Regions from separate parts of the Nosocomiicoccus massiliensis genome, predicted to be linked through region 1. Evidence: a T-box and tRNA genes for the amino acid it is inferred to sense, from the RefSeq annotation. Region 1 holds a T-box; the other holds one or more tRNA genes.

Region 1 (15,227 bases):
ACTTTTTATCGTGTGCCTCTTGACTGACATCTGTTAATTTTCTTAAGCCGATAATCATCATCTCACCACGTGTAATTCTCTCTTGACGTCCGTGAGTGTCTGAACGCATCGGTTCAAATGGTCCAAAACGGTAGTCTGTTGCGTTGTGTCCGTAATGACCATACATTTGTCTATCGATGAAATATGGTACACCGAGTTCAGTTGCACCCGGTCCATTATCATCTTCTGGATAAATAATATCTGCAGCTGCAGCAAGATTTTTAAAGTCGTCTTGACGACTGAAGTATGTTCTCGCATCTTTAATTGGAAGTGATTCAGCCGATTGGCCGCCACCTTCACCAGAATCGCCTCCTCCGACAGTCGGTGCATCAGATTTACCGCCATCTAAGTTGAACCCAATGAGTCCACCAAGTAACGAACCACCGATAATACCACCAGTAGCAACACCTGTTGTCTTCAGGAAGTCACGTCTTGAAAACTGTTTTTCATTTTTGTTTTCAGCCATGATAATTTTCCCCCTTTACATTATCATATCTCTATTTTAACAACTTACATCTAAAATACAATACGATTAAGGTATTAAGTACTTAGAAAAGTTTACGGTTTCTATCTCCCCAAATTTGTCTTCGTCAATCACAAAGGATCCGTTTGAGTATTTGTCGGATAAACGAATATCCATTGCTTCAATATCTACATGCTCCTCATCATTAAATAAGAAAATCTTAAAGTTACCTTTGTAAAGTGTGGCACGGACTACTTCATGCGGTTTTGACTTCACTGTTTTATATAACATTTTACCAACTTGACTACGTTTTCCGAGTTCGAATACGTCGATACTCGTACGTTTCACGGCTCCTCTATTCGTCACAGATAACAAGTAATCATTGTCTTTTACGAGTTGTCCTAATACTACTTTGTCGTCTTCTTTTAACGAGATACCTTTAACACCTTTTGTTCGAAGACCAGTTTCTGATACTTCATCGATATTAAACATAAGTGAAATACCGTTTTTAGTTAATAACAATATGTTCGTATTGTCTGTGACAACATCCACGCTAACGATCACGTCATCTTTACTTAAGTTGATTGCTGCAATCACACGATTGATACGTGTCATTTCGTGATCTTTTAACGTTGTTTTCTTCACTTGACCAAGTTTTGTCGTAATGACGATAGAAGCCGCTTCCTCAAACGACTCAATCGCATACGCAAACAGTGGATACTCATTACTTTCGATATTATATTTACTTGATAAATGTACGCCGTGGTCTTTCCAACGAATCTCTTCTAGTTCATGGACAGGGATTACCATATAATTTCCTCGGTTCGTAAATACGAGTAACGTTTCTAGCGTATGTCCTTCTTTAAAGAACAGTAACTCATCGTCATCTTTCATACCGAGTTCTTCAAATGGACTCGCTCCAAAACTTCTCGGACTTGTACGCTTAATGTATCCGTCACGTGTCACAGTAATTACTGTATCCTCTTCTCGAATTAACATCTCACGATTGACTTCAAGTGATTGTATCTTGTCTTCGATGACTGTTAAGCGCTCTGATTTGAATTGTTGTCTCACGTCACGTAACTCTTTTTTAATCACTTTTTTAAGCGTGTTTTCATCATCTATTATTTCTTTTAACATATTGATTTCGAATTCTAAATCGACATGTTCGTTTTCTAAATCGACGATATCCGTATTAGTTAATCGATATAACTGAAGCATGACGATTGCTTCTGCTTGTCGTTCAGTAAAATCATACGCGCTCATCAAGTTTTCTTTCGCATTCTTTTTATTTTCTGATTCACGTATAATTCGAATAACTTCGTCGAGTATCGATAACGCACGCATTAATCCTTCGATAATATGCATACGTTTTGACGCTGCATCGAGTAAATATTTAGAACGACGTAAAACGACGTCTTTTTGATGTGCGATATATGCTTCTAATATCTCTTTTAAACTTAGTAGTTTTGGTCGGCGATTATTAATTGCGACCATATTAAAGTTATACGACACTTGTAAATTCGTCTTTTTATATAAGTAATTGAGTATCGCATCGATATTTGAATCCTTACGTAATTCGATGATCACTCTTAAACCGTCACGGTCTGTTTCATCTCGCACTTCTAACATACCATCGACTTCTTTATCTAATATAATCTCATCGATCTTTTTAACAAGTGCTGCTTTATTTACTTCAAACGGTAATTCTGTAATGACTAAATGTACTTTGTCTCCACGTTTAGTTTCAACGTCGACTTTTGCACGCACGACAATTCTACCTTGTCCTGTTTCATATGCTTTTTGAAGTTCTTTTTTACCTTGAATAATCCCACCTGTTGGGAAATCAGGTCCCTGCATAATTTCAAGTAATTCACTTGTTTTTACAGTCGGTTTATCGATGACTTTTAGCGTGGCGTTAATGACTTCCTCTAAATTATGCGGTGGAATATCTGTTGCGTAACCCGCTGAAATACCAGTTGAACCATTCACTAATATATTTGGAAACTTTGACGGTAATACTGTCGGTTCTTTTGCCGTGTCGTCGAAGTTATCCATAAAGTCGACAGTATCTTTATCGATATCGTTTAATAACTCACCTGATAATTCAGACAGACGCGCTTCAGTATAGCGCATTGCTGCTGGTGGGTCTCCGTCGACTGAACCTTTGTTACCGTGGATTTGAACGAGCTCTTCACGCATCTTCCAGTCTTGACCTAAACGTACCATCGCGTCATATATACTCGATTCACCGTGTGGGTGGTAGTTACCAATTACATTACCGACAGTTTTCGCAGATTTACGATATCCTTTGTTAAACGTATTTCCGTCTTTATACATCGCATATAAAATACGGCGCTGTACGGGTTTTAATCCGTCACGTACATCTGGAATCGCACGGTCTTGTATAACGTATTTACTATATCGACCAAAGCGGTCACCAATTACGTCTTCAAGTTTTAATTGTTGAATATGTTTATGCATAACTATCACCGTCCTCTAAAATGTCAATACGATCACTATCGAGTATTGACGCGTCATCTTCTAACGTAAAGCTGACGTTCTCTTCAATCCAGTCACGTCTAATTTCAACGTTATCACCCATTAAAGTTGATACTCGTTTTAACGAAAGTGCCTCATCATCAATTAGAACTTGAATGAGTGTACGATTTTCTGGATCCATCGTCGTCTCCCAAAGCTGGTCTGCCATCATTTCCCCGAGACCTTTGTAGCGCTGAATTTCAACGTTATCACCAAGTTCTTCTTTCATTTCTTCAAGTTCCTCTTCTGTCCACACATATCGAGTCTCTTGTTTTTTACCACGTTTTTTCTCTAATTTAAATAACGGAGGTAACGCGATATACACTTTACCTGCATGTAAAAGTGGACGCATATAATTAAAGAAGAAAGTAAGAAGTAGCACTTGAATGTGTGCACCATCCGTATCTGCATCTGTCATAATGATTACTTTATCGTAGTTCACTTGATCGATATCAAACTCATTACCGACACCTGCTCCGATCGTATGGATAATCGTATTTATTTCTTCATTTTTAAAGATATCTTCAAAACGTGCGCGTTCTGTATTGATCACTTTACCTCTTAACGGTAAAATCGCTTGGAATTTTCTATCGCGTCCAAGTTTCGCCGAACCTCCTGCAGAGTCCCCCTCTACTAAAAAGAGTTCGTTTTTCTTTCTGTTTTTGCTTTGAGCTGGTGTTAACTTACCAGATAGTAAAACGTCACGACGTTTCGATTTTTTACCGTTACGCATCTCTTCACGTGCTTTACGTGCAGCGACACGTACTTGTCTAGCTTTAATTGCTTTTTTAACGAGTTCAGCTGATAAAACACCGTTCTCTTCTAAAATATATGGTAAATTCTCACTTAAAACGTGATCCATTAATTGTCTCGCTTCAGGTGTACCGAGCTTCCCTTTTGTTTGTCCTTCAAACTGAAGTAACTCTTCAGGAATTTTAACGGAAATGACAGCTGTTAGCCCTTCACGAATATCGTTACCTTCGAGGTTTTTGTCTTTATCTTTTAATTCGCCAATTTTACGCGCGAAATCATTAAAAATACGTGTAAATGATGATTTAAAGCCAACCTCGTGCGTACCGCCGTCTTTCGTACGGACATTGTTTACAAAACTCATGACCGTTTCTGTGTACTGGTCATTATATTGAAATGCAACATCTGCTTGCATACCGTTTAGATTACCAGAAAACGCGATCGGTGAACCAAAGTTTTCTTTACCTTCATGTAAGAAATTAATAAAAGAAAGTAAGCCATCTTCGTAATGAAACAATTCATGTTTATCTGTATTTAAGTCAGTAATACTCACTTCTAGATTCTTTTCTAAAAATGCTGATTCTCTCATACGATCAACGATTGTCTCGAAATTAAATTGTGTACCCGTTTTAAAAATCGTACGATCTGGCTTAAACGTAACACGCGTTCCGGTTTGATTCGTATTGCCAATTTCTTTTAACGGCTCGTCAACTTCTCCACCGTTTTTAAATGACATACTATATCGTTTACCGTCTCTACATATTTCAAGTTCTAGCCATTCTGATAATGCGTTTACGACGGACGCACCAACACCATGAAGTCCTCCAGACGTTTTATATCCACCAGAGCCAAACTTACCTCCAGCGTGGAGGATAGTAAAAATAACTTCTGGCGTCGACTTACCACTTTGGTGCATGCCTGTCGGTAATCCACGTCCGTTATCACTCACAGTAATACTTCCATTTTTATTGATTGTAATTTCTATTTTATTACCATAGCCGTTAATAATTTCATCTACTGCGTTATCTGTAATCTCATATACTAAATGATGAAGACCTCTTGCGTCTGTATATCCAATATACATACCTGGACGTTTACGAACTGCATCTAGGCCTTCTAATATTTGAATTGAGTCATCTGAGTAATTTGAATGTGCCAACCGCGTACCTCCTACAAACATACGTTCGAATTAAAATCTCTTCTTATATTTTATAGTACTTCCCTCAATTTGAAAACCTCTAACATATTTTATAAGTTTACATAACATTATTATAGACGCTTCATTAATAATTATATACACACGAGCGAGATGTGTTAAAATATTATTACCTACTATTAAAAATGAGGGTGTCAAATGGAATTATCAACAATCGTTTTACTTATTGCTTCATATATTTTTGGCGCGATTCCGTTTGCTTACATTATCGGAAAAGTGTTTTATAACGTCGATATAAGACAACACGGAAGCGGTAATATCGGTACGACGAATACGTTTAGAATTTTAGGTAAGAAATCAGGGATTATCGTCTTAATATTAGACTTTTTAAAAGGTGCAATTCCAGTATATGTAGCGATGTGGGCGAACGTAGATATACCGGTCATTATATTTGGATTATGTGCAGCACTTGGCCATGTATATTCTATATTTTTAAAGTTTAAAGGTGGAAAAGCTGTCGCAACTGGTGCCGGTGTGATTATGGCCGTTGCGCCTCTCATCTTTTTAATTATTTTACTCTGTTTTTTAATCGTCTTAACTGTATTCCACTACGTATCACTTGCAAGTGTATCTGGCGTAACGATGCTCTTTATACTATCGTTGTTTACAAATAACTTAGCACTTAAAATCGTATCAGGAATATTATTTATACTTATCGTCTTTAAACACATACCAAACATGAAGCGGATTAAAAACAAAACTGAACCAAAAGCATACTTATTTAAAAAGAAATAAAGGCCAAGACAAATGTCTTGGCCTTTTATATTCGACAAATTAGTTTTTAAGTTTGTCTCTAAGTACCATTTGTAAGATACCACCGTTACGGTAATAGTCTACTTCTACTTCAGAGTCAAATCTCACTTTAACATCGATATCTACAGTGCTTCCATCTTCTTTAGTCGCAGTGATTGTAATGATATCTCCTGGTTTAACATCTTCGTTTACAGGGATGTTAAACGTTTCGTTTCCTTCTAAACCGTAGTCTTCAGCGTGTTTACCTTCAACAAATTGAAGCGGTAATACACCCATCATAACTAAGTTAGAACGGTGAATTCTTTCGTATGATGCAGCAAGTACTGCTTTCACACCGAGTAAGTTTGTACCTTTAGCTGCCCAGTCACGGCTTGATCCCATTCCGTAGTCGTCACCAGCAAGTACAACTAAACCAGTGCCGTCTTCTTTATACTTCATAGCTGCGTCGTAAATACTCATTACTTCGCCAGTTGGCCAATAAGTTGTGTATCCACCTTCAGTTCCTGGTGCAACTTGGTTACGAATACGAATGTTCGCAAATGTCCCACGTACCATTACTTCATGGTTACCACGTCTAGAACCGTATGAGTTAAAGTCACGTGGTGATACACCTTGTTCAATTAACCATTTACCTGCTGGTGTATCTTTACCAATCGCACCTGCTGGAGAAATGTGGTCTGTCGTTACAGAGTCACCGAACTTCGCAAGAACTTTAAGGTCATTTAATGCTTCAACTTTGCCCGCTTCTTCTGGTAAATCTTCGAAGAATGTTGGGTTTTGAATATACGTTGAATCATCAGAGAAATCGTATAATGGTGCATCTGTTACTTTAATGTTGTTCCACGTTTCGTTTGAAGTAAACACTGTCTCGTATTCACGTTTGAATAATTCTGGTGTTACTGTTTCATACACAGTATCTCTAACTTCTTGAATTGATGGCCAGATATCTTTCATAAATACGTCGTTACCGTCTTTATCTTGTCCAATCGGATCGTTATAAAGGTCAATATCAACCGTACCTGCTAAAGCGTAAGCAACTACGAGCTGTGGTGACGCTAAGTAGTTCGCTTTAACTAGTGGGTGGATACGCCCTTCAAAATTACGGTTACCAGATAATACTGATGACACGAGCATGTCGTTTTCAGTAATTGCTTCTGTTACTTCGTCACGTAATGGACCTGAGTTACCGATACATGTCGTACAACCGTAACCAACAGTGTTAAACCCTAGCTTATCTAGATACTCTTGAAGACCTGAGTTTTCAAGGTAACCAGTAACTACTTTTGAACCTGGTGCAAGTGAAGTTTTCACGTGCTTAGGAACTGATAATCCTTTTTCCATTGCTTTTTTAGCAACTAATCCTGCACCTAACATTACGTACGGGTTAGATGTGTTCGTACAAGATGTAATCGCAGCGATGACTAAGTCACCTGTTTTAAGAGTTTCTTTTCCACCGTCGTTATACTCAACGTCGACTTTTTGGTCGAAGATTTCTTTAGAATATCCGTGACCGTGGTTACCATTTTCTCTCGTTACAGAAGCTTCAAATTCTTCTTTCATTTTTGAAAGTAAGATTAAGTCTTGAGGACGTTTTGGTCCTGATAATGAAGGCTCTACTGTAGATAAGTCTAATTCAAGCACTTCAGAATATGTCGGTTCTTTATCTGGATTAAAGAATAAGTCGTTTTCTTTTAAGTACTGTTCAACTAATTCAACATGATCTTCAGAACGACCAGTTAGTCTTAAGTAGTTTAATGTTTCCTCATCGACTGGGAATAATGCGTTCGTTGCACCGTATTCTGGCGCCATGTTTGAAATCGTTGCACGGTCAGCAAGTGGTAAGTTTGATACCCCTTCACCGAAGTACTCAACGAATTTACCAACAACGCCGTGCTCACGTAACATTTGAGTGATACGTAATGCTAAGTCTGTTGCTGTTGCACCTTCTGGTAATTGGTTTTTTAATTTAACCCCAATAACTTCAGGTAATGGGAAGTAACTTGGTTGACCGAGCATTCCTGCTTCAGCTTCGATACCACCAACACCCCATCCAAGTACTCCTAAACCGTTGATCATTGTCGTATGTGAGTCTGTACCAACGAGTGAGTCAGGGAATACGACATCATCACGGTCATGTACGACGTTTGCTAAGTACTCTAAGTTTACTTGGTGAACGATACCTGTAGCTGGTGGCACTGCTTGATAGTTATCAAACGCTTCAGCTGCCCAGCGTAAAAATTCGTAACGCTCTTTATTTCTTTCAAATTCTAATTCCATGTTTTTAACGAGTGCACTATGTGTACCGTATGCATCAACTTGTACTGAGTGGTCGATGACTAAGTCCACTGGTACTTCAGGGTTAATTTTTTGAATGTCACCGTTTTTGTCATTCATCGCTTTACGTAATGACGCTAAGTCCACGACAGCTGGTACACCTGTAAAGTCTTGAAGAATTACACGTGATGGTTTAAACGGTACTTCTTTACCTTGTAAATCACCTTTGTCCCAGTTCGCAAGAGACTCGATATGTTTTTCTTGAATAGAATGTCCATCGTATTGACGTAACACAGATTCTAATAATACACGAATAGAATATGGTAGCTGTTCAACATCACTATGCCCAGCATCTGTTAAAGATCTGAGTGAGTAGTATGTCTTCTCAACCCCATTTACATTCAATGTGCGCTTTGCATTTTCTTGTAAATTGTTTGCCATAAAATTTCCCCCCAGAATATATACGTTAATTTAATTGTAACTGTTTACAGCTCATTTTGAAACATATAAACATTATTTTTCAATACGAACTACCTATATCTAAGTATAAGATTTAGTTATGGAAAAGAATAAAACAATAACAATTCGTTTATTATGAATATTATGATATACTTTTCATCGTTTTAATGTATAATATATTAAGGTTTTAATTTAGGAGTGTATTTAATGATTAAAGAATTTAAAGAATTTATGATGCGTGGGAACGTATTAGATTTAGCAGTAGCAGTTGTAATTGGTGCAGCATTTGGTAAAATCGTCGATTCTCTTGTAGCGAATATTATCATGCCACTTATTGCATTAATATTTGGTAACACAGATTTCGCATCTGCATGGGAATGGAACGGTATTACTTACGGTGTATTCATTCAATCAATTATCGACTTCTTAATCATCGGTTTTGCTGTGTTTATGTTTGTTAAAATCGTAAACAAAGCTACATTCGGTGCCTTTGAAGAAAAAGAAGAAGAACCAGAAACTGCAGAAGAAGTATTATTATTACGTGAAATCTTAGAAGAACTTAAACTTCAAGATGCTAAAGAAGAACAAAAATATTTACGCGACGAACAATAAAAATTTATCCCAAATTAGTAAATACTAATTTGGGATTTTTTTATTTGTTAGAAAAGTGTTGTTTAATATAACTGATGAAATATAAACTACCTGTACAAAGTAACACATCACCATCAAACTGATCGACAAATTTTATATAGTCATCGACTTGTTTTAAATTCGGATGATTCACTGCATTATAAATGTCTTGAACTGGTTTTTTACGATAAAAATCAAATTCAGTCACGACAAATTCATCTGCAATCGATGCGAGTTCATCGACCATATATTGAATTGGTTTTCCGTCGACACATGAAAATAGAACTGTAATCTTTCTATCCGCATAGTTTTCTTTGATAGTTTTAATTAAAACATCAACCGCTTCTTTATTATGCGCTCCGTCTATAATAATCGTCGGATCTTCTTGTAATACTTCGATTCGCCCGACCCACGTCACGTTTTCTACACCGTGGACTGTTTTATTCATATCTAAATTTACAATGTCTAAATCATGCATTTCAAGAAGTGCTGCTAGTGCTAAGCTCGCGTTTTGCATTTGATGGTATCCGAGCATTTTTAACTGTATATCGTTAAAATCATAATCGTTATATTTAAACGAAAACTCCTGTTCATTATCTAGTAAAATAATATCTCTTCCGAGCTCTATACCTTTCGCATGATTTTCTTCTAATACTTTGTAAATGACTTGTTTTGATTCAGTATCGTCAACAAAATACACAAGCGGAGTATCTTCTTTAATGACCCCAGCTTTGTCTTTCGTAATTTCAACGAGGGTCTCTCCTAATATATCTGTATGATCTTTACCGATACTCGTTAAAATAGTCATGACTGGTTTAAACACATTTGTTGAGTCATGTGTTGCTCCTATTCCCGCTTCAACTACTACGATATTTACTGGATGGACATTACCGAAATACACAAACATCATCGCCGTAATAATTTCAAATTCTGTCGCTTGTCCAAGTTCAGTTTCTTCAGCCATTCGTTCACTCACAGGACGTACGATATTGGCAACGTGTGCGAGATCTTCGTTAGAAATCGGCGTACCGTCGATTGAAATGCGTTCATTGAACACTTCAATATAAGGCGAAGTGAATGTTCCAACTGAATAATCATTTTCATTTAACGCACTTCGTATATACGATACGACAGAACCTTTACCGTTCGTACCGACGACATGTACGCCTGTAATATTGTCTTGTGGGTTATCTAGTTCATTCAGCATCCAAACCATGCGTTTAACGCCTGGTTTGATGCCGAATTTTCCTCTATTGTGTATCCATTCTAACGTCTCATCATAATTCATGTTACTTACCTCTTAACCCGTTTAGTCGAGCTTCTACATCTTCATATTGCGCTTTGTATGAAGCTTCTTTTTCACGCTCTTCATTTACGATTTTTTCCGGTGCATTTTGCACAAATTTTTCATTGCTTAATTTACCTTTAACACGTTTTAATTCACCATCTAAACGCTCGAGTTCTTTTTCTAAACGTTCGATTTCTTCGTTTATATCGATTAAACCTTCAAGTGGTAAAACGACAGTCGCACCTTTAACGACTTGAGTTTTTGCATCGTCTTGAATGTTCACTTTTTCGCTGATTTCTAACGTTTCAGGATTTGTAAATCGTGTAATATAGTGTTTGTTTTCTTCAATAAGCGCTCGACTGTTTGCATCTTTAATCTCAATTTTAATATCGATTGGCTTAGATAGTGGTGTATTCACTTCATTTCTCGTTTGACGTACTGATTTAATAATGTCTACGAGTAAACTCATCGTCTTATTACTTTCTTCGTTAGATAGTGACGCATCAACCGTCGGCCACTCACTCACGACGATAGATTGACTATTATCAATCGCTTGGTAAATTTCTTCAGTGACAAACGGCATAAACGGATGTAACATTTTTAGAATTTTATCAAGTGTGTAAAGTAATACTGAACGCGTCATTTGTTTTTCTTCTTCAGTACCTTCGTTCATTGAGATTTTAGACATTTCAATGTACCAATCACAGAAATCATCCCAAATGAAGTGGTATAAAATACGACCAACTTCACCGAATTCGTATTTTTCAAATAGACGAGTCACTTCACGAATCGTATCGTTTAAGCGCGTTAAAATCCACTCGTCCGCAACTGTTTTTGCGCCCTCTAAATTTATGTCTGCATGTTTAAAATCTGGACCGATATTCATTAACGCAAATCGTGATGCATTCCAAATTTTGTTGATAAAGTTCCACACAGATTCTACTTTTCCATCGCTATAACGTAAGTCTTGCCCTGGTGTAGAACCTGTTGATAAGAAGTATCTAAGTGCATCTGCACCGTACTTATCAATAACATCCATTGGATCTACACCGTTACCTAGAGATTTAGACATTTTACGATTTTGTTCGTCACGTACAAGTCCATGTAACAATACGTCGTTAAACGGACGCTGATCAGTTTGTTCAAGTCCTGAGAAGATCATACGCGATACCCAGAAGAATATAATGTCATATCCAGTGACGAGTACGTTTGTTGGATAATATTTTTTAAGTAAATCTGTTTCTTCTGGCCAACCTAACGTTGAAAACGGCCATAATGCACTTGAGAACCACGTATCTAATACGTCTTTATCTTGCGTCCAGTTTTCAATATCTTCTGGTGCTTCTTCACCGACGTACATTTCTCCAGTTTCGTTATGGTACCATGCTGGAATTTGGTGCCCCCACCATAACTGTCTTGAAATTACCCAGTCATGAACGTTTTCCATCCAGCGGTTAAACGTACCTTCAAAACGATTCGGTACGAAATGAACTCTATTGTCCGTCTCTTGGTTTTCGAGTGTTTCATCTCTAAGTGGTGCCATTTTAACGAACCACTGCGTCGATAAATACGGCTCGACAATTGCATTACTACGTTCTGAGTGTCCAACGCTATGCATATGTGATTCAACTTTAATCAGTTGGTCTCTTTTTTCTAATTCTTTCACAATCGTTTTACGTGCTTCAAAGCGGTCCATTCCAACGAATTCCCCACCGAGTTCGTTAATCGTACCGTCTTCATTCATAACGTTAATACGTTCTAAATTGTGACGATTACCTAAGTCAAAGTCATTCGGGTCGTGCGCTGGTGTGACTTTCATTGCACCTGTACCAAATTCTATATCGACGTAATCGTCAGTAATCACAGGAATTTCACGTTCCATCAGTGGTAAAATTACTGTTTTACCAATAATATCTTGATATCTTTCATCGTCTGGATGTACGACAACCGCAGTATCACCGAGCATCGTTTCTGGGCGTGTCGTTGCGATTTCTAAATAACCACTACCATCACTATATGGATACTTAATATGGTAAAATTTGCCTTCGATTTCTTTATGAATGACCTCAATATCACTTAACGCTGTACGTGTTTCTGGGTCCCAGTTAATGATGTATTCACCGCGGTAAATGAGTCCCTTGTTATACATATTAACGAACGTTTTACGTACTGCTTTAGAAAGCCCCTCATCTAACGTGAATCTTTCCTTTTTATAATCTAATCCAAGCCCTAATTTTTTCCATTGATCGCGGATGTGGCCTGCATATTCTTCTTTCCAGTTCCACGCGTGAGATAAAAATTCTTCACGTGTTAAATCGTGAATATCAATGCCTTCTTCTTTAAGTCGTTGTACTACACGTGCTTGCGTTGCGATACCGGCATGGTCCATACCTGGTAAGTACAACGTATCAAAACCTTGCATACGCTTTTGACGTGTAATAATGTCTTGTAGTGTCGTATCCCATGCGTGACCTAAATGTAACTTACCTGTTACGTTTGGCGGTGGGATAACGATTGTAAATGGTGGTTTATCTGACGTTACATCTGATTCAAAATAACCTGCTTCCACCCATGTTTCATATTTTCCTTTTTCAACTTCTGTTGGATTATACTTCGTTGGCATATCCATCTATATCAACCTCTTTCTTTAAATGACAAAATCCCGCCCTACTAAATAGGACGGGATTACCGTGGTACCACCTAAATTTGGCATAAATATGCCACACTTAATTATGATTAACGCTCACTAAACGTCTATCTTTACTATACATTCAAGATAAATTCTACACGTAGACTACTTCATATCACTATGACTATGCTCTCACCAACCGCATATTCTCTGAAGACATTGATGACATTACTACTTCTACTTTTCATATTTAACTACGTTAATTTTATTGTATTCACGCGTTTAAGTCAACTTTTCTGAGCACGTGGTCTCATTAAAAGATAATGAACGATCGGTACGACAATTAGGATGATAAAGAATATTCTAAACAAGTGATAACTTGAAATCATCGCAATATCTCCACCACTCTCCATCGCAACGACGATAATTTGAGCGAGACCTCCTGGAGCTGCTGATAAAAATAGACTCGTAAACTCATGAGACGTAAACATCGTATAAATGATGACAAGTAACATACTTCCGACAATTAAACCGATGTTTTGTATGACAATTGCACATATGTCACGTAGTGAAAGTTGACTAAATAACGTCGTGATCTGCATTCCGATTCGAATACCGAATAAAATTTGTGCAAATGCAATGAGCACAAAATCTAGCGTAAATGGTGCTTCCGTTATTAAATTCCATACGATTGTTGGGACCATTGGACCGAGCAAGATTGCTGCTGGGAATTTTATCCTACGTAATAAACGATACATCACATATCCTGCTATTGGTATGAATAACATATATACTGAAAACACTTCAGATAAGTTTGGCACTTCAGTAATTTTACTGACAGAAGTACTTTGAGAAAAATGTGTAATCATCGGCACTAATATGACGATAAAAACGATTCTTGAAGTCTGTGTCAATGAAACGAGCATTAGATCGGCATTTTTATTTTCTTCTGCCATTATAATCATCTGACTTAAAGCACCTGGAACACTCGCTAACACTGCGGTTTCAACCGTTGAATTCGTTAAATAGCGAAACGGGATCGATAAAAGTAAAGCGAGCAGAAGCGTTAAAATTGTAATAATAACGATATTGTACCAGTCATCTGTCATTTTAATAATCGCGGGTAATGTAAATGATGTACCAATTTGAATCCCCATTACAAATACACCGGAATTCGCAAATGGTTTTGGAAAATATATATCATTATCGATAATACGTATAAATAATAGCGTTCCGATAATTGACGCAAACAAGTATGCGAGTGGTATTGAGAAAAACTTAAATACAGCACCTATTAATACGATAAACACAAGAAGACATAATAATTTTAAAAATCTCAAACACCATCACCTCAATATAAAAATACCTCGAGAAATCTCGAGGTATTGTCTCTTATAGATGATAAATAAGTACTGGTAACAGTAAAAGAAACGCTACTACAGGCATTAACCAATATACTAATCGTTCTGAAGCAGGTTGTCTTTTATCTTTCTTTTGAATTGGCATAGTCATCCTACTCTCTTACATATTTATATATTAAATTATGCACATTTTTTCTAACGAAAGCAATACCTATTTCATAATACGTGAAAGTGCGTTTCTAAACGCCTCAATTGTAAACTTAATATCTTCCTCAGTATGTTTTGTTGAAAGGAACATTCCCTCGAATTGTGATGGAGGTAAATATACCCCTTCTTTAATCATTTCAGGATATAGTTTAGCAAATAATTTTAAGTCTGATCCATTTGCATCTTCAAAGTTTTCAACTGGACCACCTGTTAAGAAGAATCCAATCATAGAACCTGCACGGTTAATTGTAAATGGTACGTTAAACTCTTTAAAGACTTCTGTTAGTCCTTCTTCAATCATATCTCCTAAATGATTAAAGTGGTCATAACTCTCTTTATTGAGTTGTTTTAACGTGTGTAACCCTGCTGTCATCGCAAGTGGGTTCCCTGATAACGTACCTGCTTGGTAAATATCTCCAGCCGGTGCGATACGTTCGATAATTTCTTTTTTACCACCGAACGCACCGACAGGTAGTCCACCACCGATGACCTTACCTAAACAAGTAATATCTGGATCGATACCAAAGTATCCTTGTGCACAGTTATACCCGACTCTAAAACCTGTCATTACTTCATCGAAAATTAATAGTGAACCATATTCATTCGTAATGTCTCTC
Region 2 (15,227 bases), 240 kb from region 1:
CTTTCAAATAAAAGAACCATGACGATCGCTGAAATTGCACCGATAATGTTTCCTCTAAACTGGTTCCACGTTTGAGAAATACTGCGGTGCACGTTTGGTTGTAGTGCGTTCACTGCAGCGATACCAGCGATTAACCCTGGTGTTAAACCGAGCAATTGCACGACGAGTAATGTTAAAACGACCGCGATTCCCGTTTTTAATATTCGGGCGCCAAACTTCATAGCACCATCTCCTAAAAGTCTTCTTTAAAGACCGCTTCAATAATGTTAAGCGTATCTTCGATATCTTGATCCGTATGTTCAGTTGTAATAAACCAAGCTTCATATTTAGAAGGTGCGATGTTAATACCACGGCGAATTAGCCCGTTAAAGAACGTGCTAAATGCTTCACCGTCAGTATCTTCTGCACCGATATAATCCGTCACTGTTTTATCTGTAAAGTAAATTGAAAAAGCCCCAACTTTACGGTTTACAACTGCTTTAATATTATATTGTTCGATTAATGATTGAATACCTTCAACTAATCGTTTACCTTTACGATCTAATTCTTCATAAACACCGTCTTGTTCTAATACTTCTAAACATGCGATTCCGGCAGCCATCGATAACGGGTTACCCGCCATCGTACCTGCTTGATATGCAGGGCCAAGTGGAGCGACTGATTCCATAATATCTTTACGTCCACCGTATGCACCAATCGGAGTACCACCACCAATAATTTTACCGAGCGCTGTTAAGTCTGGTTTTACACCGAGTAAATCTTGTGCGCCTCCGTACATAAATCTAAACGCTGTAATGACTTCGTCATAGATGACGAGTGCACCGTGTTGATGCGTAATTTCATTGACTGCTTCTAAGAATCCTTCTTTTGGCTCGACGATACCAAAGTTACCGACAATTGGTTCAACTAACACACCGGCAATTTCATCTCCAAAACGTTCAAACGCTTGTTTTAAACCTTCAATATCGTTAAATGGAACGGTGATCATATCTTTCGCAACAGCTTCCGGTACACCAGCAGAGTCTGGTGTACCGAGTTGAGCTGGTCCACTTCCTGCTGCGACTAATACTAAATCGGAATGTCCGTGATAACAACCTTCAAATTTAACGATTTTGTTACGTTTCGTATAGGCGCGCGCGACACGGATCGTTGTCATAACTGCTTCGGTTCCTGAGTTTACAAAACGAATGCGTTCTAAGTTTGGCATTGCACTTTGAATTTTTTCAGCAAAGAATACTTCTTCTTTTGTCGTCGTACCATATAGAATCCCTTTTTGGCTTTGTTCGACGATCGCTTTATGAATATGAGGGTGTGCGTGTCCTGTAATAATTGGTCCGTAAGCTGCTAAATAATCGATGTACTTGTTACCATCGATATCATAAAAGTACGCACCTTCCGCGCGGTCCATTACAATCGGTGCACCGCCACCTACTGCTTTATATGATCGTGACGGAGAGTTTACTCCGCCTAATATAATGTTTTCTGCACGATTTCTAAATTGTTCTGAATTTTTATGACTATACATATATGTGTCATCCTTTAATATGAGATTATTATTTATATAGTAACATATTTACACGCACTCTTTAATTAAGAAGATAGACGTTTAAAATGTTTATATATAAGGTATATTATAAGAAACAATTTATTTTAGGAGCGATAGAGATGGAACAGTTTCCACAATTTAAATTAGAAAATCAAAATGGAGATATTATTACAAACGACGATTTAAAAGGGTTAACAGTCATTTACTTTTATCCAAAAGATAATACACCTGGATGTACGACTCAGGCGTGTGATTTACGCGATAATATAGAAGCGTTTAACGACTTAGATGTTACGGTATATGGTGTCAGTGGAGATACTAAAGAGTCTCACCAAAAATTTATCGAGAAAAAAGACTTAAACTTCGATTTATTAGTCGATGAAAATAATGAGCTTGCGAGTGCAGCGGGAGTTATCGGAGACAAAACAGTTTTCGGTAAAAAGGTTCGAGGTATTGTCCGTACGACATTTATCGTGAATGAAAATAATGAAATCGTAAAACGTTTTGACAAAGTGAGTCCTAAAAAACACGTCGAACAACTACTAGAATTCTTAAAAGAGGGATAATATGGTAAAAATTTTATCAAATGCAGAACTAGATGAAAGTAAATTAAAACAACTAGAAGAAAAAGGCGTTGAATTTAAATACGTTTCTAATAAAGAAGACTTAACTGAAGACTTACTTAAAGACGTTGACGTTTTTAATACGTACGGCGGGAATTTAAAAGAAGATATGGTTGAACTCTTACAATCAGTTAAATGGATAAACGTCATGAGTGCTGGTGTCGATAATATTCCAGAATCATTATATAAAAATAAAATCATTACAAATGTGAGTGGTATTCATAAAATACCGATGGCGGAATATACGATTGGATTACTATTAGCCCATTATAAGAAGTTATATGAGGCGTATGATAATCAAAAGAACAAAAAGTGGGATTATAAATTAACAGGCGGAGAACTCTACGGTAAAACAGCGATTATACTTGGAACAGGTGAAATTGGTAAAGAGCTCGCGCGACTGTTAAAAGCGTTCCATGTAAAAGTAATCGGATTTAATACGAGTGGTAGAGATGTCGAGTATTTCGACGAAACTGAAAGCATTGATAATGTAAAGAATAGACTGAGTGAAGCGGATTTTGTTGTCAGCATTTTACCGAGTACGAAAAAGACGAGAGGATCTGTAGATATAGATTTCTTTAAACATATGAACGATGAAGCGGTATTCGTAAATATTGGGCGCGGTGATCTTATCGAAGACGAGACATTAAAACACGTGTTAGATAAAAAACTCATATCACATTTAATACTCGACGTATTCAATGACGAACCTTTAGACAAAGATGCGTTCATTTATGAATATGATAACGTCACAATTACACCTCACGGAAGCGCACGGACAAACCGATATACTGAACGTGCACTCGATATGTTTTTAGATAACCTAGAGAATTATTTAAACGATGAAGAACTATTTAATCTCGTTTCCTATGAGAAAGGATACTAACATATTTGACATTGTGAATGGGTTATTTGTAAACTGTAATTATATAGATGTAACGAAAGTAGGTTAAACCCTATGACAATTATCGATTGCGATACAATGTTTAATGAGTCGATTGAAAAGTTAAAAGAGACAGGAGTTAGAATTACTCCACAACGTAAAGCAGTGCTAGAGTATTTAATTGAAACAGAAACTCACCCGACTGCAGATGAAATTTTTAAAGCATTGTCACATAACCATAAAAATATGAGTGTTGCGACAGTTTACAATAACTTAAAACTATTTAAGGAAGTCGGTTTAGTAACAGAGTTAACATATGGTGATGCATCAAGCCGATTTGATTTTAAAACTTCACCACATTATCACGTCATTTGTAAAGACTGTGGTAAGATTATGGACTTTCAATATCCAGCACTTGAAGAAGTGGAAGAACTCGCAAGTCTTTTAACAGGTATGGAAGTCGACGGGCATAGACTAGAACTATATGGTCGATGCCGAACATGTAACAAAAAAGAAGATTAGAAGGTTTAACTTCTAATCTTCTTTTTTTAATTGTGATTTAAGTTTTTCGCGTCGATGTTTTACGTTGTAGTCGATGTTAAATTCTTCGCCCTCTAAATCTTTATCTAAAGTTAGTGGTTCTTTACAATGTTGACAATAATCGACTGTGCCTAAAATTTTTGTATGTTTACCGCAGTTTGGACATTGTACTCTCACTGCACGTGCACTAATCATGCCGACGTAAAAGTAAATAACAAAACTTAAAAGAATCGGTATTACACCGAGTATTAAAAAGATCAGCATTAACCACGGCGTCGATCTAAAGAACATTCCCGCATACATAATAATCATACCGATAAAAATTAATGCGAGTGCCCATCCACGTATACGTAATATCTTATTACCTGGAAGTCTCATATTTTCACCTCAAAACTTATTATATACAAAAATCATTTTATATTGTATTATAGAGAAAGTCTTTCTTGAGACGAATTAATTTTTAAAAAAACTTATAAAAACTCTTGACTATATTTTCCAAGGTGTTATTATAGAGTAGTCGCTTCAGTAACGGCGACAAAAATCAAGTAACATATCATCAAATCAAAAAGTTTTAAAAATAATTTTTAAAAACTGTTGACAAGATAAAAACTACTTGATATAGTTAAGAAGTGTTCGCTTCACAGCGACGCAAAAACAATGAACATTGAAAACTGAATGACAATATGTCAACGTTAATTCCGATAAAAAGAAGTTACTATTAAAGGTAACAAGAACTAGAGCGACTAGTATAAAACGCAATTTAAAAGAGCTAGAAAACTCTAACTATTATGGAGAGTTTGATCCTGGCTCAGGATGAACGCTGGCGGCGTGCCTAATACATGCAAGTCGAGCGCGACTTCTTATACCGAACCTTCGGGTTCACTTTAAGAGTCGAGCGGCGGACGGGTGAGTAACACGTGGGCAACCTGCCCTTAAGACTGGGATAACTACGGGAAACCGTAGCTAATACCGGATAACACTTTTAAACATAAGTTTAGGAGTTAAAAGGTGGATTTATCTATCACTTAAGGATGGGCCTGCGGCGCATTAGCTAGTTGGTGAGGTAACGGCTTACCAAGGCGACGATGCGTAGCCGACCTGAGAGGGTGATCGGCCACACTGGAACTGAGACACGGTCCAGACTCCTACGGGAGGCAGCAGTAGGGAATCTTCCGCAATGGGCGAAAGCCTGACGGAGCAACGCCGCGTGTGCGAAGAAGGTCTTCGGATCGTAAAGCACTGTTGTTAAGGAAGAACGACAGTAAGAGTCACTGCTTACTGTGTGACGGTACTTAACCAGAAAGCCACGGCTAACTACGTGCCAGCAGCCGCGGTAATACGTAGGTGGCAAGCGTTATCCGGAATTATTGGGCGTAAAGCGCGCGTAGGCGGCGAAATAAGTCTGATGTGAAAGCCCCCGGCTCAACCGGGGAAGGTCATTGGAAACTGTATCGCTTGAGTGCAGAAGAGGAGAGTGGAATTCCATGTGTAGCGGTGAAATGCGCAGAGATATGGAGGAACACCAGTGGCGAAGGCGGCTCTCTGGTCTGTAACTGACGCTGATGTGCGAAAGCGTGGGGATCAAACAGGATTAGATACCCTGGTAGTCCACGCCGTAAACGATGAGTGCTAAGTGTTAGGGGGTTTCCGCCCCTTAGTGCTGCAGCAAACGCATTAAGCACTCCGCCTGGGGAGTACGGCCGCAAGGCTGAAACTCAAAGGAATTGACGGGGACCCGCACAAGCGGTGGAGCATGTGGTTTAATTCGAAGCAACGCGAAGAACCTTACCAAATCTTGACATCCTCTGACCGTCATGGAGACATGATTTTCCCTTTGGGACAGAGAGACAGGTGGTGCATGGTTGTCGTCAGCTCGTGTCGTGAGATGTTGGGTTAAGTCCCGCAACGAGCGCAACCCTTAACTTTAGTTGCCATCATTCAGTTGGGCACTTTAGAGTGACTGCCGGTGACAAACCGGAGGAAGGTGGGGATGACGTCAAATCATCATGCCCCTTATGATTTGGGCTACACACGTGCTACAATGGGCAGGAACAAAGGGCAGCGAAACCGTGAGGTCAAGCGAATCCCATAAAACTGTTCTCAGTTCGGATTGGAGTCTGCAACTCGACTCCATGAAGCTGGAATCGCTAGTAATCGTGGATCAGAATGCCACGGTGAATACGTTCCCGGGTCTTGTACACACCGCCCGTCACACCACGAAAGTTGGTAACACCTGAAGCCGGTGGCCTAACCATTAGGAGGGAGCCGTCGAAGGTGGGACTGATGATTGGGGTGAAGTCGTAACAAGGTAGCCGTATCGGAAGGTGCGGCTGGATCACCTCCTTTCTAAGGAAATGGAACGGAAAGTTGACATATTGTATTCAGTTTTGAGTGATTGTTATATTGCTCTTGACAAAATGTATCTCTATTCATTAATATAGAATACATTCAATAAAATATGGGCCTATAGCTCAGTTGGTTAGAGCGCACGCCTGATAAGCGTGAGGTCGGTAGTTCGAATCTACCTAGGCCCACTTTATATATGTGGGGGGTTAGCTCAGCTGGGAGAGCGCCTGCTTTGCACGCAGGAGGTCAGCGGTTCGATCCCGCTACTCTCCACCATTTATATAAAACACGTACATTGAAAACCAAATAGAAGCAACAGATTATATATTAATATATGATTTCAAGCGTAGAAACCGAGAACGAAAAAGTTCAAAAATACACGCGCGATAGAGTAGAGATACTCTCTCACAAATTCATTACGATTAAGTAGTGAAGGGCGCACGGTGGATGCCTTGGCACCAAGAGCCGAAGAAGGACGGAACAAACACCGATATGCTTTGGGGAGCTGTAAGTAAGCTGTGATCCGAAGATTTCCGAATGGGGGAACCCGGCATTTTTAATGTCACTCCATTACGAATTAAGTAGTGATGGTAGAGGTAGACCTGGGGAACTGAAACATCTTAGTACCCAGAGGAAGAGAAAGTAAACACGATTCCCGTAGTAGCGGCGAGCGAAGTGGGAAGAGCCCAAACCAGTTTAAACTGGGGTTGTAGGACTTCGAGATGCGAGAAGCAAGTTTAGTGGAAGATTATGGAAAGAATGACCATAGAGGGTAACAGTCCCGTACACGACAAGCGAGCGGACGCTAGAAGTATCCTGAGTACGGCGGAACACGAGGAATTCCGTCGGAATCTGGGAGGACCATCTCCTAAGGCTAAATACTCCTTGGTGACCGATAGTGAACCAGTACCGTGAGGGAAAGGTGAAAAGCACCCCGGGAGGGGAGTGAAATAGAACCTGAAACCGTGTGCCTACAAGTAGTCAGAGCCCTATAAGGGTGATGGCGTGCCTTTTGTATAATGAACCGGCGAGTTACGCATACATGCAAGGTTAAGCAGCGAATGTGGAGCCGAAGCGAAAGCGAGTCTGAAATGGGCGAGTAGTATGTGTGTGTAGACCCGAAACCAGGTGATCTACCCATGACCAGGTTGAAGTCCAGGTAACACTGGATGGAGGACCGAACCGACTTATGTTAAAAAATGACCGGATGAGTTGTGGGTAGGGGTGAAATTCCAATCGAACCTGGAGATAGCTGGTTCTCTCCGAAATATATTTAGGTATAGCCTCATATTATCATCGTGGAGGTAGAGCACTGTTTGGATAAGGGGCCCATCCCGGGTTACCGAGTTCAGACAAACTCCGAATGCCATAGATGAGATGTATGGGAGTCAGACAGTGGGTGATAAGGTCCATTGTCGAAAGGGAAACAGCCCAGACCACCAGTTAAGGTCCCCAAATATATGTTAAGTGGAAAAGGATGTGGCGTTGCACAGACAACTAGGATGTTGGCTTAGAAGCAGCCATCATTTAAAGAGTGCGTAATAGCTCACTAGTCGAGTGACGCTGCGCCGAAAATGTACCGGGGCTAAACATATTACCGAAACTGTGGATCCGCAAGGATGGTAGGAGAGCGTTCTATATGCAGCGAAGCCAAACCGAGAGGGAAAGTGGAGCGTATAGAAGTGAGAATGCCGGTGTGAGTAGCGCAAGACGGGTGAGAATCCCGTCCACCGAACGACTAAGGTTTCCAGAGGAAGGCTCGTCCGCTCTGGGTAAGTCGGGACCTAAGCCGAGGCAAACAGCGTAGGCGATGGACAACAGGTAGAAATTCCTGTACCGGTGTAACATGAATGAGTGAAGTGGTGACGCAGGAGGAGAATCGAATCGCACGACTGGAAGAGTGCGTGCAAGTGACAAGCTGTCATACCAGGCAAATCCGGTATGAGTGTAAGGTAAGTCATGATGCGGAGGGCGAAGCCCGAAGATCGATATTCACACTGCCAAGAAAACCCGCTAGCGAGTGTTATACTGCCCGTACCGCAAACCGACACAGGTAGTTGGGAAGAGAATTCTAAGGTGAGCGAGCGAACTCTCGTTAAGGAACTCGGCAAAATGACCCCGTAACTTCGGGAGAAGGGGTGCTCATGAAAATGAGCCGCAGTGAATAGGCCCAAGCGACTGTTTATCAAAAACATAGGTCTCTGCCAAACCGAAAGGTGACGTATAGGGGCTGACGCCTGCCCGGTGCTGGAAGGTTAAGAGGCGTGCTTAGCGTAAGCGAAGGTACAAATCGAAGCCCCAGTAAACGGCGGCCGTAACTATAACGGTCCTAAGGTAGCGAAATTCCTTGTCAGGTAAGTTCTGACCCGCACGAAAGGCGTAACGATTTGGGCACTGTCTCAACGAGAGGCTCGGTGAAATCATAGTTCCAGTGAAGATGCTGGATACCCGCGACAGGACGGAAAGACCCCGTGGAGCTTTACTGTAGCTTGATATTGAATCTCGAGTACACCTGTACAGGATAGGTGGGAGTTTAAGAAGCATGCACGTCAGTGTATGTGGAGACGCTGGTGGGATACCACCCTGGTGTACTTGCGGTTCTAACCCGGTACCGTGATCCGGTACGGAGACAGTGTCAGGTGGACAGTTTGACTGGGGCGGTCGCCTCCTAAAATGTAACGGAGGCGCTCAAAGGTTCCCTCAGAATGGTTGGAAATCATTCAAAGAGTGTAAAGGTATAAGGGAGCTTGACTGTGAGACCAACAAGTCGAGCAGGGTCGAAAGACGGACTTAGTGATCCGGTGGTTCCGCATGGAAGGGCCATCGCTCAACGGATAAAAGCTACCCCGGGGATAACAGGCTTATCTCCCCCAAGAGTTCACATCGACGGGGAGGTTTGGCACCTCGATGTCGGCTCATCGCATCCTGGAGCTGTAGTCGGTTCCAAGGGTTGGGCTGTTCGCCCATTAAAGCGGTACGCGAGCTGGGTTCAGAACGTCGTGAGACAGTTCGGTCCCTATCCGTCGTGGGCGTAGGAAATTTGAGAGGCGCTGTCCTTAGTACGAGAGGACCGGGATGGACATACCACTGGTGTACCAGTTGTCGTGCCAACGGCATAGCTGGGTAGCTACGTATGGACGGGATAAATACTGAAAGCATCTAAGTATGAAGCCCCCCTCAAGATGAGATTTCCCTATAGATGCCAGAGAGACGATCTGGTTGATAGGTTTGGCGTGTAAGTATGGTGACATACTCAGCGGACAAATACTAATTCATCGATGACTTATTCAATATGATTCAAGCGTGTAACTACGAATTGCTTCTATTTGGTTTTGAGTGTATGTCTAGTGACGATGGCGGAGAGGCCACACCTGTTCCCATGCCGAACACAGAAGTTAAGCTCTCCAGCGCCGATGGTAGTTCGGTTGACCCGTGCTAGAGTAGGACGTCGCTAGGCAAACATTTATTTTAAAAAAAGTATTGCATACATACAAGAAATATGTAATAATAATACGTGCGGAGAATTAGCTCAGCTGGGAGAGCACCTGCCTTACAAGCAGGGGGTCGGTGGTTCGAGCCCGCCATTCTCCACCATTTATGCCGGCCTAGCTCAATTGGTAGAGCAACTGACTTGTAATCAGTAGGTTGGGGGTTCAAGTCCTCTGGCCGGCACCATCTAGAGCCGTTAGCTCAGTCGGTAGAGCATCTGACTTTTAATCAGAGGGTCACAGGTTCGATTCCTGTACGGCTCACTCTTTAAGCGGGTATGGCGGAATTGGCAGACGCACTAGACTTAGGATCTAGCGCCTTCGGGCGTGGGGGTTCGACTCCCTTTACCCGCACCATAAAAAATTAAATATCGCGGAAGTAGTTCAGTGGTAGAACACCACCTTGCCAAGGTGGGGGTCGCGGGTTCGAATCCCGTCTTCCGCTCCATTAAATGGTTGCGCCGGGGTGGCGGAACAGGCAGACGCACAGGACTTAAAATCCTGCGGTAAGTGATTACCGTACCGGTTCGATTCCGGTCCTCGGCACCATTTTTAAGCGCCCATAGCTCAATTGGATAGAGCGTCTGACTACGGATCAGAAGGTTAGGGGTTCGACTCCTCTTGGGCGCGTATATAAAAGTGACGGGAATTAGCTCAGCTTGGTAGAGCACTTGGTTTGGGACCAAGGAGTCGTAGGTTCGAATCCTATATTCCCGATATAATGGGGGGTTAGCTCAGCTGGGAGAGCGCCTGCTTTGCACGCAGGAGGTCAGCGGTTCGATCCCGCTACTCTCCACCATTAGTTTTATATATAAGTTTGATGAGTATACCAGGCGGTGTAGCTCAGCTGGCTAGAGCGTTCGGTTCATACCCGAAAGGTCGGGGGTTCGATCCCCTCCACCGCCACTTAAAGTGGACCTTTAGCTCAGTTGGTTAGAGCAAACGGCTCATAACCGTTTGGTCGCAGGTTCGAGTCCTGCAAGGTCCATCGAATTTTAATTTAATATTATAATGGAGGAATACCCAAGCCTGGCTGAAGGGATCGGTCTTGAAAACCGACAGGGGCGTAACAGCTCGCGGGGGTTCGAATCCCTCTTCCTCCGTTTTCTTTTTATTATCGCGGGATGGAGCAGTTGGTAGCTCGTCGGGCTCATAACCCGGAGGTCAGTGGTTCAAATCCACTTCCCGCAATTTTTTTATATCAATTAATGGTCCCGTGGTGTAGCGGTTAACATGCCTGCCTGTCACGCAGGAGATCGCGGGTTCGATTCCCGTCGGGACCGCCATTTAATTTAATACTTGGTTCTGTAGCTCAGTTGGTAGAGCATCTGACTGAAGATCAGAGTGTCGGCGGTTCGATTCCGTCCAGAACCACCATTTTGCCGGCCTAGCTCAACTGGTAGAGCAACTGACTTGTAATCAGTAGGTTGGGGGTTCAAGTCCTCTGGCCGGCATATTTTGGAAGGGTAGCGAAGTGGCTAAACGCGGCGGACTGTAAATCCGCTCCTTCGGGTTCGGCAGTTCGAATCTGCCCCCTTCCATTTATAGGGGTATCGTATAATGGTAATATAGAGGTCTCCAAAACCTTTGATGTGGGTTCGATTCCTACTACCCCTGTACGACGGCGATTGTGGCGAAGTGGTTAACGCACTGGATTGTGGCTCCGGCATGCGTGGGTTCGAATCCCATCAGTCGCCCCATATTGGGCTGTAGCCAAGCGGTAAGGCAACGGATTTTGGCTCCGTCATGCAAAGGTTCGAATCCTTTCAGCCCAGTAGTTTGGCGCCTTAGCCAAGTGGTAAGGCCGAGGACTGCAAATCCTCTACCACCGGTTCAAATCCGGTAGGCGCCTTTTTTCAATTTTATATATGCGGAGATAGTTAAGTTGTTTATAACATACTTCTTCCTGAAGTAAGTCGTTGGTTTAAATCCAGCTCTCCGCTCCATATTTTTGGTAAGACTATATTAAGTCTTATTTTTTTTATTTAAATTAAGCTCCCGTGGCGGAATAGGCAGACGCGTCGGACTCAAAATCCGATTCTTAGGAGTGCCGGTTCGATCCCGGCCGGGAGTATACAACTAGTATCTACTTGAAGACGTAAAGAAAACGAAGAAAAATAATTGAATAAGTAATTATTGATTGATGTTTACACCACACAGCAATGTGTGGTGTTTTTTTGTATAGAAAAAGCCCTACATAATGTAGGACTTATAGTAATGACTGAATCATCTCTTCAGTTGTGAGTCTCGATAAGTAGCTTGGTGGAACGTCGAATAATGATTTTGCACCGAAGTTTTTATCTTTTAAAAATCTATATGCCGCACGTGCAGAGGCAACTGCGACAGATGCTGTAAATTCTGGGTTACTGTCTAAGTTTAATTCTATTTTATAGGTTGCTTGATTGTTGTTCGTAAACCCACGTCTTAATACATATCCACCATGATTTAAGTTTTGATGATTTTCTTTAAATTCATCTTCAGAGATGAAGTAGACGTTTGTTTCATAGCCTTTAAAGTAGTCTGGCATGTTAATAATATCATTTTTAATATCTTCATCATTTCTAGAATTATCACTCACGATATATACGTCACGAATATGTGCAGATTCTTTTGTATAATTGACATCTTTACCGTCTTCGATTTCTTTGACGAGGTGATCATTTGGAAGTGTATACTGTGCACCGTATTTTACACCGTTGACTTGTCTTACTGCATCGCTATGTCCTTGAGATAGACCCGGACCATAAAATGTATATGACTCACCATTTGGTAAAAAGGATTCGCTATATAGTTTTTGTACAGAGAACACTCCAGGGTCCCAACCTGTACCAATAATCGATACGTTTTCATTGTCCTTTGTGATTTTATCTAAAATATTATAATGGTTGAGTAAATCTTGGTGATTATCATAGCAATCGACTGTAGAGAAGTGAGTACTGTAAAATTCTCTCGTTTCTGGGATGTCATTTTTAGATCCACCACATAATATAAGAACATCGATATTTTCTTTAAAGTCTAATATATCGTCAACATGATACGCTTTCGTATTTAAAGACTTTGGATCACGACGCGTAAACACTCCGACTAAATTAAAGTCGTCATTATAAGAAAGACTCGTCTCTACACCTTGACCTAAATTCCCGTATCCAACGATACCAACATTAATTTTACTCATTATAATTCACCTCTAAAATGTCGTTTACATCATATAATCCTTGAGTTTTTGTTACGATAAACTCTGCAGCTTTTAAACTACCCTCAGCAAATATTCGTTTAGAATATGCGGTATGTGTCAGTTCTAATACTTCATCTTCACCGAAGAAACTAACAGTATGTGTTCCGACAACTGTACCACCTCTTAGGGCGTGGATACCGACTTCATTACTTTCTCTTTTTGCCATACCCTCTCTACCGTAGTTTGCCGATAAAGTATCATCTCTACCATTATTTACCGCATCAAATAACATGTGAGCTGTACCACTTGGTGCATCTTTCTTTTTATTATGGTGCGTTTCAGTAATTTCAATATCAAAATTTTGTAAAGCTCGTGACACTGTTTCAGCAAGTTTTTCTAATATGTTAATACCGAGACTATAGTTACCAGCATAAACGATAGGAATTTTTTTCGATGCTTTATTGATCTCTTCAATACTGTCAATTCCAGTCGTTGCAATAACGACTGGAATCTCTTTAGTTGTTGCATAATCAAGTAGAGGAGAGAGTAAATCAGGCGATGAAAAATCAATAATTACATCGATATTTTCCTTCACATCGTTAAAATTATCGTATATATGATCTTCATTACTATGACCGATACCAGCAGCAACTGTATGATTTGAATCTTCAATTGTTTTAACTAATACTTGTCCCATTTGACCGGTAATTCCAGCAATTAGTATATTCATAGACTTCACCCTTATAATCTATTTAAATTCTTTAGTGTTTGACGGATGCTTTGTTGTACGTTTTCTTCAGCGACTGTCAGAGGTAATCTTAACTCTGGTGTACCAAACCCGAGTAAGTGAGTCGCATATTTAATAGGTACTGGACTGACTTCAGAAAACGCAGCTTCAATAAATGGTAATAATTTTAACTGTAACTCTTTTGATTTTTTAGAGTCACCGTTTAAGAAACTATGGACCATCTCACTCGTTTCTTTCGGGAAGACATTTGCAACGACTGAGATTACTCCTTCAGCACCGACAGCTAGCATCGGTACAGTTAGATCATCATTTCCTGAAATAATCTGAAATTCATCAGGTGTATTATTTCTAATATTCATCGTATACGATAAATCACCGGATGCATCTTTAATACCACAAATATTTTTATGTTTAGATAATTCAACAACAACGTTTAGTGGAATATTATGACCCGTACGTCCTGGAACTGAGTAGAGCATTACAGGGACCTTGCTGACGTTTGCGATCTCAGTAAAGTGTTCAATTAAACCAGTGTCTGTCCCTTTATTATAGAAAGGGGAGACGACGAGAAGGCCGTCTATGTCTAATTCTGACACTTCTTTACTAAATGAGACTGCGTCTTTGGTGTTATTGTTTCCTGTTCCAACAATAATCGGCACACGGCGATTTACTTTGTCGATTGTAAAATTAATGATTTCAAGTTTTTCATCAATAGACAATGTTGCTGCTTCACCAGTAGTACCGATTGAAATAATTGCATCGATTCCTTCTTTAATTTGAAATTCAATAAGTTCACCGAGTGCTTCAAAATCAATGTCACCTGAATTTGTAAATGGTGTAACAATCGCTACACCTGAACCTTTAAATAACATACTAATCTCTCCTTAATTTAAAATTTCTGCAATTTGAACAGAATTTGTCGCTGCACCTTTACGGATATTGTCCGCAGTGACGAACATATGAATACCGTTATCTGTACTATAGTCTCTACGGATTCTACCGACATATACGTCATCTGTACCATTTGCGTCTTCAGTAATCGGGTAGACTAAATTTTCAATATCGTCTTTAATAACAACACCTTCAGCTTCTTCTAGTGCTTTATAAATATCTTTAATATCAAAATCTTGTTCAAATTCGATGTCGATATTGACTGCGTGACCATTTTCAATAGGGACACGCACCGTTGTTGCGGTTACTTTTAACTGATCATCATTTAAAATTTTCTTCGTTTCTTCAATCATTTTCATTTCTTCTTTTGTATAGCCGTTATCTAAAAATACATCAATGTGTGGTAAAACACTTTGTTGAATGTTATACGGATACGTATTCGTCGTACCGTTTTTTAAGTCCTCAATACCACCGACACCAGATCCTGATACGGCTTGATACGTCGTATATGTGATGCGTTTAATACCAAATTTTTGAAGCGGCTTTAACGCAACGACTGATTGAATTGTTGAGCAGTTCGGATTTGCAATGAGTGTTTCATCATTTAAATCATCTCTATTCACTTCGGGGACGATTAACGGCACGTTTTCATCCATTCGGTACACGCTACTATTATCAATCGCAACAATACCTTTTTCTTTTGCAAGGGGGATAAATTTCTCTGAAACCGCGCCACCTGCAGCAAAGAATAGTACGTCGATGTCTCTATCAAATACTGATTCTTCTAGTTCTTCTAACGTATAATCTTTACCATTAAAAGTAATTGTTTCTCCTGCGGATTTTTTAGAACTAAATAGATAAAGTTCATCGACATTAAAATTTCTTTCTTCTAACACTTGTAAAATTGTTCGTCCAACTGTGCCACTTGCACCAACGACTGCAATATTCATAACTATTCCTCCTAAAGTTCAAAATGCTTTCCGAGTT

Evidence for each region. A T-box is a leader RNA that pairs with one kind of tRNA and senses whether it is charged. The one in region 1 lies ahead of CJ229_RS02380 (valine--tRNA ligase), so its partner is inferred to be a tRNA-Val.
Region 2: it has a tRNA-Val gene. The T-box ahead of CJ229_RS02380 (valine--tRNA ligase) is inferred to sense a tRNA for this amino acid. The anticodon was not compared.

What each region holds. Positions count from the first base shown of each region.
Region 1 covers NZ_CP136964.1:454,452-469,678, forward strand. Annotated here, with positions in the region: gene CJ229_RS02345 (gluconate 2-dehydrogenase subunit 3 family protein) at 1-505, opposite strand, end outside; gene parC (DNA topoisomerase IV subunit A) at 572-2,986, opposite strand; gene parE (DNA topoisomerase IV subunit B) at 2,979-4,952, opposite strand; gene plsY (glycerol-3-phosphate 1-O-acyltransferase PlsY) at 5,148-5,744, shown strand; gene acnA (aconitate hydratase AcnA) at 5,784-8,477, opposite strand; gene mscL (large conductance mechanosensitive channel protein MscL) at 8,703-9,107, shown strand; gene CJ229_RS02375 (bifunctional folylpolyglutamate synthase/dihydrofolate synthase) at 9,148-10,413, opposite strand; gene CJ229_RS02380 (valine--tRNA ligase) at 10,415-13,042, opposite strand; T-box leader at 13,086-13,296, opposite strand; gene CJ229_RS02385 (AbrB family transcriptional regulator) at 13,330-14,382, opposite strand; gene hemL (glutamate-1-semialdehyde 2,1-aminomutase) at 14,615-15,227, opposite strand, start outside.
Region 2 covers NZ_CP136964.1:690,903-706,129, reverse strand. Annotated here, with positions in the region: gene CJ229_RS03755 (FUSC family protein) at 1-221, opposite strand, end outside; gene CJ229_RS03750 (glutamate-1-semialdehyde 2,1-aminomutase) at 233-1,525, opposite strand; gene bcp (thioredoxin-dependent thiol peroxidase) at 1,666-2,112, shown strand; gene CJ229_RS03740 (NAD(P)-dependent oxidoreductase) at 2,114-3,055, shown strand; gene perR (peroxide-responsive transcriptional repressor PerR) at 3,128-3,574, shown strand; gene CJ229_RS03730 (DUF2614 family zinc ribbon-containing protein) at 3,587-3,970, opposite strand; rRNA gene CJ229_RS03725 (16S ribosomal RNA) at 4,378-5,938, shown strand; tRNA gene CJ229_RS03720 (tRNA-Ile) at 6,053-6,126, shown strand; tRNA gene CJ229_RS03715 (tRNA-Ala) at 6,139-6,214, shown strand; rRNA gene CJ229_RS03710 (23S ribosomal RNA) at 6,359-9,229, shown strand; rRNA gene rrf (5S ribosomal RNA) at 9,282-9,395, shown strand; tRNA gene CJ229_RS03700 (tRNA-Val) at 9,457-9,532, shown strand; tRNA gene CJ229_RS03695 (tRNA-Thr) at 9,538-9,613, shown strand; tRNA gene CJ229_RS03690 (tRNA-Lys) at 9,618-9,690, shown strand; tRNA gene CJ229_RS03685 (tRNA-Leu) at 9,699-9,783, shown strand; tRNA gene CJ229_RS03680 (tRNA-Gly) at 9,800-9,874, shown strand; tRNA gene CJ229_RS03675 (tRNA-Leu) at 9,887-9,975, shown strand; tRNA gene CJ229_RS03670 (tRNA-Arg) at 9,983-10,056, shown strand; tRNA gene CJ229_RS03665 (tRNA-Pro) at 10,070-10,143, shown strand; tRNA gene CJ229_RS03660 (tRNA-Ala) at 10,150-10,225, shown strand; tRNA gene CJ229_RS03655 (tRNA-Met) at 10,259-10,332, shown strand; tRNA gene CJ229_RS03650 (tRNA-Ile) at 10,341-10,414, shown strand; tRNA gene CJ229_RS03645 (tRNA-Ser) at 10,440-10,529, shown strand; tRNA gene CJ229_RS03640 (tRNA-Met) at 10,545-10,617, shown strand; tRNA gene CJ229_RS03635 (tRNA-Asp) at 10,637-10,712, shown strand; tRNA gene CJ229_RS03630 (tRNA-Phe) at 10,728-10,803, shown strand; tRNA gene CJ229_RS03625 (tRNA-Thr) at 10,808-10,880, shown strand; tRNA gene CJ229_RS03620 (tRNA-Tyr) at 10,887-10,967, shown strand; tRNA gene CJ229_RS03615 (tRNA-Trp) at 10,973-11,043, shown strand; tRNA gene CJ229_RS03610 (tRNA-His) at 11,051-11,126, shown strand; tRNA gene CJ229_RS03605 (tRNA-Gln) at 11,130-11,201, shown strand; tRNA gene CJ229_RS03600 (tRNA-Cys) at 11,208-11,278, shown strand; tRNA gene CJ229_RS03595 (tRNA-Gly) at 11,297-11,372, shown strand; tRNA gene CJ229_RS03590 (tRNA-Leu) at 11,421-11,500, shown strand; gene CJ229_RS03585 (diaminopimelate dehydrogenase) at 11,636-12,601, opposite strand; gene dapB (4-hydroxy-tetrahydrodipicolinate reductase) at 12,594-13,331, opposite strand; gene dapA (4-hydroxy-tetrahydrodipicolinate synthase) at 13,343-14,221, opposite strand; gene CJ229_RS03570 (aspartate-semialdehyde dehydrogenase) at 14,234-15,190, opposite strand; gene CJ229_RS03565 (aspartate kinase) at 15,202-15,227, opposite strand, start outside.